Regions from separate parts of the Allobosea sp. TAB14 genome, predicted to be linked through region 2. Evidence: predicted binding sites of a transcription regulator. Region 2 holds the regulator's gene; the other holds the start of a gene.
The links. The regulator LexA, encoded in region 2, represses DNA repair genes until DNA is damaged. The targets are predictions, from matches to a motif close to TGTTCNNNNTGTGTTCNG.
Positions count from the first base shown of each region.

Region 1: a site for LexA is predicted at 1,784-1,801, ahead of ruvC (crossover junction endodeoxyribonuclease RuvC). Genes of this name have one in related genera too.

Region 1 is NZ_JBFRDQ010000089.1:58,218-61,814, reverse strand. It holds partial or broken gene AB4Y99_RS15165 (hypothetical protein) at 1-159, opposite strand, end outside; gene AB4Y99_RS15160 (hypothetical protein) at 156-551, opposite strand; gene ruvA (Holliday junction branch migration protein RuvA) at 608-1,225, opposite strand; gene ruvC (crossover junction endodeoxyribonuclease RuvC) at 1,249-1,764, opposite strand; gene AB4Y99_RS15145 (TSUP family transporter) at 1,919-2,698, shown strand; gene AB4Y99_RS15140 (YebC/PmpR family DNA-binding transcriptional regulator) at 2,830-3,576, opposite strand.
Region 2 is NZ_JBFRDQ010000303.1:23-3,937, reverse strand. It holds partial or broken gene AB4Y99_RS26745 (ComEC/Rec2 family competence protein) at 1-1,215, shown strand, start outside; gene lexA (transcriptional repressor LexA) at 1,209-1,919, opposite strand; partial or broken gene AB4Y99_RS26735 (molybdopterin molybdotransferase MoeA) at 2,003-2,820, opposite strand; gene moaC (cyclic pyranopterin monophosphate synthase MoaC) at 2,822-3,304, opposite strand; partial or broken gene trpC (indole-3-glycerol phosphate synthase TrpC) at 3,301-3,915, opposite strand, start outside.

The sequences.
Region 1 (3,597 bases), on a different contig from region 2:
GTTCGGCTCGTAGAGGCCGAGGGCGTCGATCTCGGCCACGTCATAGACGTGGAGGTCGATCATCATGCGGTGCGAGCCCCAGGCCACCATCATGATCTTGAGCAGTTCGCCCTTGTCCTCTACCTGGCGCAGAATCAAATGGTCTGTGTCCATCGTCATGTGTGTCCGGACAAGTAGTCGCGTGCTCTTAGGTTTTTGGTTGCGATCAGCGACACCAAAGTAGAAATTATTCCTGCGATAGCTCCGGATACTATGATCGTAATTTTGAATTCAGATATAATTCCGTAAAATATACCAAAAGATAATCCAGAAACTACCAGAGAGGCGTCATCTGCGTAATTTATATTTTTGTAAAAAAAGGGGCAAAATACAATGAAAATAGATACCAGCGCTACCGGTATCGAATATGTAATAAATGAGGCAACAATAGCGAACGGAAGGCCTGCAAGAATAAACGGGACGACGCTATCGGGGAATTTATGCGCAACCAGAATTCCGGTCACTGCCCCCAGGATCGTAATGAACGGGGGAGGGATCAGGAAAGAGATCACGAATATTCTCAACGATCTCAACGTCAACATCGCGCGCCACGTCGGCAGGCGCCCTGTCACTTCGCCAACTCCTTCAAGCCGAGCTTGATGAGCTGGGCGGTGCCGGCGCCGTCCCCGGCCTCCTTCGCCGCCGCGGCGATCGCGGCGATGGCCTGGGCCTGCGGGTAGCCGAGATTGGCCAGCGCCGAGACGGCATCGGCCACGGGCTGGGGCAGCTTCCTGTCCTCGAGCGCGCCGGAGAGCTGGGCGAGACTCGGATCGACATGGCCGAAGGCCGGCGCCTTGTCCTTCAGCTCGGCGCAGAGGCGCTGCGCCAGCTTGGGGCCGACGCCCGGCGCGCGGGCGATGGCCGCCTTGTCATTGGTGGCGATGGCGGTGGCGAGGCCGCCGGGGTCGAGCGTCGAGAGGATGGCGAGCGCGACCTTGGCACCGACGCCTTGCACCACCTRCATCAGCCGGAACCAGTCGCGCTCGACATCGGACATGAAGCCGTAGAGGCGGATCGCATCCTCGCGGACATGGGTCTCGATCGAGAGCACGGCCGCCTCGCCGGGCTTGGGCAGCCGCTGGAGCGTGCGCGAGGAGCATTGCACGACATAGCCGACGCCCTGCACGTCGATGATGACGTGATCCTCGCCATAGGAGTCGATCAGGCCCTTGAGCTTGCCGATCATCGTGTGGATTCCCCGGCCGTCATTCAGCCCGCCGCGCGCATCTGCGCGACCAGGGCCCTCATGCCGCGATGCTGGGCATGGCAGATCGCGACGGCCAGCGCATCCGCCGCGTCGGCGGAGCTGGTCTCGGCCTTGGGCAGCAGCACGCGGATCATCGCCTGGACTTGCTTCTTGTCGGCATGGCCGACGCCGACCACGGTCTTCTTGACGAGGTTCGCCGCATATTCTGCCACGCTCAGCCCCGCCAGCGATGGCACCACCAGCGCGATGCCGCGGGCCTGTCCGAGCTTCAGCGCCGATTGCGGGTCGCGGTTGACGAAAGTCTCCTCCACCGCCGCCTCATGCGGCTTGTGGGCGGCGATCACCTTGCCGATGCCTTCGTGAAGCTGCCGCAGCCGGTCGCCGAGCGGCAGCGCGCCATCGCTCTCGATACAGCCGCAGGCGACGAAGGAGAGCTTGCTGCCCTCCGATATGACGATCCCCCAGCCGGTCTTCCGGAGGCCGGGATCGATGCCGAGGATGCGAATCGGGGGTGCCATGGTGCCTCAAACTAGCGGGTGTTTCGGATTTGTCCCATGTGATGCGCCGGCATGGATGAATTCTCCTCATCGGACGCATCAGAAAGGACGATTTCCTTTTCCGGCCGGGCAAGGACATGGTGCAGTTCGTTTCCCTCCTCGCATTTCTCCCGTGATGTCCGGCCTGCAAAACCTGTTCTTTCCGGCTCTCGCCGGCGACGGCGTCGCCGTTCTCCTCGCCGCTACGTTGCTGGGGGGGCTGGTGCGCGGCTTCACCGGATTCGGCTTCGCGATGGTGTTCATGCCGCTCGCCTCGGTGGTGCTGGGGCCGGTCGCGGCGCTGGGGCTGATCTGGTTCATCGACCTGCCCGTGGCCCTGCCGGTCGCTGCCCGGAGCGCGAAACAGGCCGAATGGCGGGAGATCGTGCCGCTGCTCGTGACCGCGACGCTCGCCTTGCCGGCCGGCGTCTGGCTGCTCACCTGGCTCGATCGCGAAACGATGCGCTGGGTGCTGGCGCTGCTGGTGCTGGCGGCCGTCGGGCTGATGGCCTCCGGCTGGCGCTATCACGGGCGGCCGAGCGTCTCGCTCTCGCTCGGCGTCGGCGCGCTCTCCGGCTTGTGCAACGGCATGGCCTCGATCGGCGGGATGCCGCTCGCCGTGTTCTGGCTCGGCGCGCAGCGCAATGACCGCCACAAGACGCGCGCCAACCTGCAGACCTTTTTCGGGATCTCGACCTTCATCAGCGGCGCGGTGCTGTGGTGGAAGGGCATCCTCACCCTGCAGGCGCTGCTGACGGCGGTGCCGCTTTTCGCCGTCTACGCGATCGGCTTCTGGGGCGGCGTGCATGGCTTCCGCCTCGCCTCGGAGGCGAGCTTCCGGCGCGGCGCCTATCTGGTGATCTTCCTCAGCGCCCTGGTCAGCCTGCCGCTCTGGGATGCGATGATCGGGCGCTGAAGGGCGTCATGCTCGGGCTCGCCCCGAGCATCTCATCGAAAGGGAGGCTCTAGAGCCTCCTTCGGCCCGGGATTCTCGGGTCTGCGCTTCGCTTCGCCCGAGAATGACGCCGTGAAGCGAGCCGGCTCCCCTCAGGCGCTGAGCTTGGCCATGATGTCGTCGGCGATCTCGAAATTGGCGAAGACGTTCTGGACGTCGTCGTCATTGTCGAGCGCTTCCATCAATCGCATCATCGAGGCGGCCTTCTCCTCGTCGAGCGGGGCCGAAGTCGTCGGCCGCCAGACGGGCTTCGCCGAAGCCGGCGCGCCGAGCGCGGCTTCGAGGGCCTTCGAGACCTCGTTCAGGGCGTCGAAGGCGCAGAGAATGGTGTGGCCGTTCTCGTCCGAGATCACGTCGTCGGCGCCGGCCTCGATCGCCGCTTCCATCACTGTGTCGGCGTCGCCGGCCTCCGGCGGATAGCTGATCTCGCCGACGCGGTTGAACATGAAGGAGACGGAGTTGCTTTCGCCGAGCGCGCCGCCCGACTTGGTGAAGTAGGAGCGCACGGCGGAAGCCGTGCGGTTGCGGTTGTCGGTCAGCGCTTCGACGATGACGGCGGCGCCGCCCGGGCCGTAGCCCTCATAGCGGACCTCGTCATAGTTATCGCCCTCGCCGCCGGCCGCCTTGTTGATGGCGCGCTGGATGTTGTCCTTGGGCATGTTCTCGGCCCGGGCGGCGAGCACGGCCATGCGCAGGCGCGGGTTCATATTGGGATCCGGCATGCCCATCTTGGCGGCGACGGTGATTTCGCGGGCCAGTTTCGAGAACAGCTTGGAACGCACCGCGTCCTGCTTGCCCTTGCGGTGCATGATGTTCTTGAACTGTGAATGGCCGGCCATGGGCTTCCGTTGCCTTCTGCG
Region 2 (3,915 bases):
GGCAGCGACGTCGCGACGGAACGTTCGCTCATCATGACGCTGGTCATGCTCGGCGCGATCCTCGTCGACCGGGCGGCGCTCAGCATGCGCAATCTCGCGCTCGCCGCGATCATCGTGCTGCTGCGCGAGCCCGAGGCCCTGCTCGGCCCGAGCTTCCAGATGTCCTTCGGTGCGGTCGCGGCGCTGGTCGCTTTCGCCGAGCGCTGGGAGAAGCGCGACCGGTCGAAGCCGCCGACGGCCTTGCCCTGGCCTTTGGGCACGCTCTGGACGGCCTCGCTCGGCATCGTGGTGACGACGCTCCTCGCCACGGCCGCGACGGCGCCCTTCGGCGCCTATCATTTCCAGACTTTCAATCCCTTCGGCCTGCTCGGCAATGCCATGGCGCTGCCCTTCGTCTCGCTCTTCGTGATGCCGGCGGCGGTGTTCGGCGTGCTGGCCTACCCCTTCGGTCTGGACTGGCCGGCCTGGGCGCTGATGGGGCTCGCTTCCGACATCGTGCTGAAAGTCGCGCATTGGGTCGCCACCATCGACCATTCGACCGTGACGGTGGTGGCCTTCGGCCCGGCCGTGCTGCTCTCCTTTGCCGCCTCGCTGCTATGGATCACGCTCTGGACCACGGGGCTGCGCTGGCTGGCGGCGCTGCCGCTCATCCTCGGCGTCGCCTTCGCCGCGAGGCCGGAGCGGCCCGAGATCCTGATCGAGCGTGACGGCTCCGGCATCGCCGTGCGCGGCAGCGACGGCCGCCTCGCCATCGCCGGCCGGCCGAGCCGCTTCGTCCTGCAGCAATGGCTCGCTTCCGATGGCGACAGCCGCGCGCCGGACGACGCGACCCTGCGTGCCGGCATCGCCTGCGACGCCAATGCCTGCGTCGTCCGAACCGCCGACGGGCGCAGCATCTCCTATGCCCGGGATCGGATCGCCATCATCGAGGATTGCCGCCGCGCCGATCTCGTCGTCACCAACATTCCCTGGAGCGCGCCTTGCGAAGCCAGGCTCGTCGATCGGATGGCGCTGTCGCGGGACGGCGCGACCTCGCTCTACCGCGCCGCCTTCGGCTGGCGCAGCCATTCCTCGGGAAACGCCGTCGCAGACCGGCCCTGGAGCCGCCGCAAGCCTTCCGAAGCCGCAGCTCGGTCCGGCGCGCCGGCCCCCGCTGCGACACGGGCCTCTGCTGCTCCGGAGGTCGCGTCGGACGAGGCCGAGTTCGCTCAGTAGCGGCGCAGCAGGTTGACCAGCCGGCCCTGGATCTTGACGCGGTCGGGGCCCAGGACGCGTGTCTCATAGGCCGGATTGGCCGCTTCGAGCGCGATCGAGGAGCCACGCCGGCGCAGACGCTTCAGCGTCGCCTCTTCCTCGTCGATCAGCGCGACGATGATGTCGCCGGTGTTTGCCGTGTCCTGCTTGCGGATGATGACGGTGTCGCCGTCGAGGATGCCGGCCTCGACCATCGAATCGCCGCGTACCTCCAGCGCATAATGCTCGCCCGAACCCAGCATGTCGGGCGGCAGCGAAACCGTATGGCTGCGGCTCTGGATCGCCGAGATCGGCGTGCCGGCGGCGATGCGGCCCATCACGGGAATCGCGACCGGGGAGCGTGCATCGTCATCGGCTGGGGCAGGGCGCGGCTTGGCGAGAGAGGGCTGCGAGCCGAGGCCGCCCTGCACGACGGCTGGGTTGAAGCGACGCGGCTGCGGGCCAGCGAGCCCGTCCGGCATCTTGATGACTTCGAGGGCCCGCGCCCGATTGGGCAGGCGGCGGATGAAGCCGCGCTCCTCAAGCGCCATGATCAGCCGGTGGATGCCCGATTTGGAGCGCAGGTCGAGCGCATCCTTCATCTCGTCGAAGGAGGGGGGCACGCCGCTTTCGCGCAAGCGTTCCTGGATGAAGCGCAGGAGTTCGTGTTGCTTGCGTGTCAGCATGGTCCCCGCCGGTGCCCCGCGATACAGATTCGAAACAAAGCCAGAACACTATAACTGTTCGCCTTGTGTTCCGCAAGCGACTGCTACCGCAGCGGCAGAATGCGGCAGATATCGCCTTTGTGAGCCGGCTCTGCATGCGCCGGTCGGATCGTCAGGGCCTTGGCGCGCGCCAAAGTGCCCAGCATCGAGGAATCCTGCCTGTCGAACGGCGTCGCCACCCAGCCGGCCGGCGTCATGACGAGATCGGAGCGGAGATAGTCCTCACGTTTATCATTAGCCGGCATATCTTTTCCGAGAATCGCCGGGATGCTGCGATCGCGATCGGGGGCGTCCATACCGAGCAGCGCCTCGATCAGCGGTAGCAGGAAGAGATGGCCGCAGACGATCGACGAGACCGGATTGCCGGGCAGCCCGAGCACCACCATGCGGCCAAGCCGGCCGGTCATCATCGGCTTGCCCGGCCGCATCGCGATCTTCCAGAAGCCGAGGCTCATGCCGGCCCGCTTCAGCGCCTCCTGCACGAGGTCGTGCTCGCCGACCGAGGCGCCGCCGAGGGTGATCAGCACGTCGGCCTCCGCGGCACGGGCGGCGGCGATCCGCGCCGCGAGGTCGTCGTGAAGATCCGCACAGCCTCGCCCGGACGGACGCTGCCGTCGAAACGCCGCCCGGCCGCGGATTCGCCGATCACGCGGAGTTGCTTGCCGACTTCCATGTCGGCGGCACGGACGGCATAGCCGTCCATGGCGGAGTTGGCGAAAGGCGGCTGGGTGCGCAGCGCCTTCACATCGGCCGCGAGCACGCGCCAGGCGCAGCGCGCCAGGGGCTGCATCTCGCTGCCCGTCGGCCCCGGAACGCTGTCGAGCAGGGCCTTGAGCGCGACGGGAACCGGGGTGAGAGCCATGTCAGAGCGCCTTGGCGTGGTAATCGCCGGATTGTCCGCCGGATTTGTGCAGCAGGCGGATGCCTTCGATCCGCATCGCGCGATCGACGGCCTTGACCATGTCGTAGACGGTCAGGCAGGCGACGGAGACGGCGGTCAGCGCCTCCATCTCGACGCCGGTCTGACCCTTCATCTTGACCTCGGCGCGGACGCGCACGCCGGGCAGGGCCTCGTCCAGTTCGAGCTCGACAGCGATCTTGCTCAGCAGCAGCGGGTGGCAGAGCGGGATCAGTTCATGGGTGCGCTTGGCCGCCATGATGCCGGCGAGCCGGGCGGTGCCGAGCACGTCGCCTTTCTTGGCGTTGCCGTCGCGCACGATCGCGATGGTTTCCGGCGCCATCACGACGCAGCCTTCGGCGATGGCGATGCGCCCGGTCTCGGCCTTGTCGCCGACATCGACCATATGCGCCTGGCCTTGCGCGTCGAGATGGCTGAGCCGGCTCACGCCGCGTTCTCGCGCGCCTTGCCGGTGAGCAGCAGCGCGGTCGCGGCCGCGACATCGGCCTGTCGCATCAGGCTTTCGCCGACGAGGAAGGTCTCGACGCCGACCTTGCCGAGACGCTGGATGTCGGCGTGGGTGAAGATGCCGCTCTCGCTGATGACGATGCGGTCGGACGGCACGCGCGGCGCCAGCCGCTCGGTCACGGCGAGATCGACGTGGAAGCTGCGCAGGTCGCGGTTGTTGATCCCGAGCAGACGGCTTTCGAGCTTGAGCGCCCGGTCGAGCTCGGCATCGTCATGGATCTCGACGAGGACATCCATGCCGAGCTCGCGCGCCGTGTCGTTGAGCACCCGGGCGGTGGCGTCGTCGACACCGGCCATGATGATCAGGATGCAATCGGCGCCCCAGGCGCGGGCCTCGAAGACCTGATAGGGGTCGTAGAGGAAATCCTTGCGCAGCCCCGGCAGGCCGCAAGCCTCGCGCGCTTGCGTCAGGAATTCCGGCTGGCCCTGGAAGGAGGGCGCGTCGGTCAGCACCGAGATGCAGGCCGCGCCGCCCGCCGCATAGGCGCGTGCCAGCGCCGGCGGGTCGAAATCGGCGCGGATCAGCCCCTT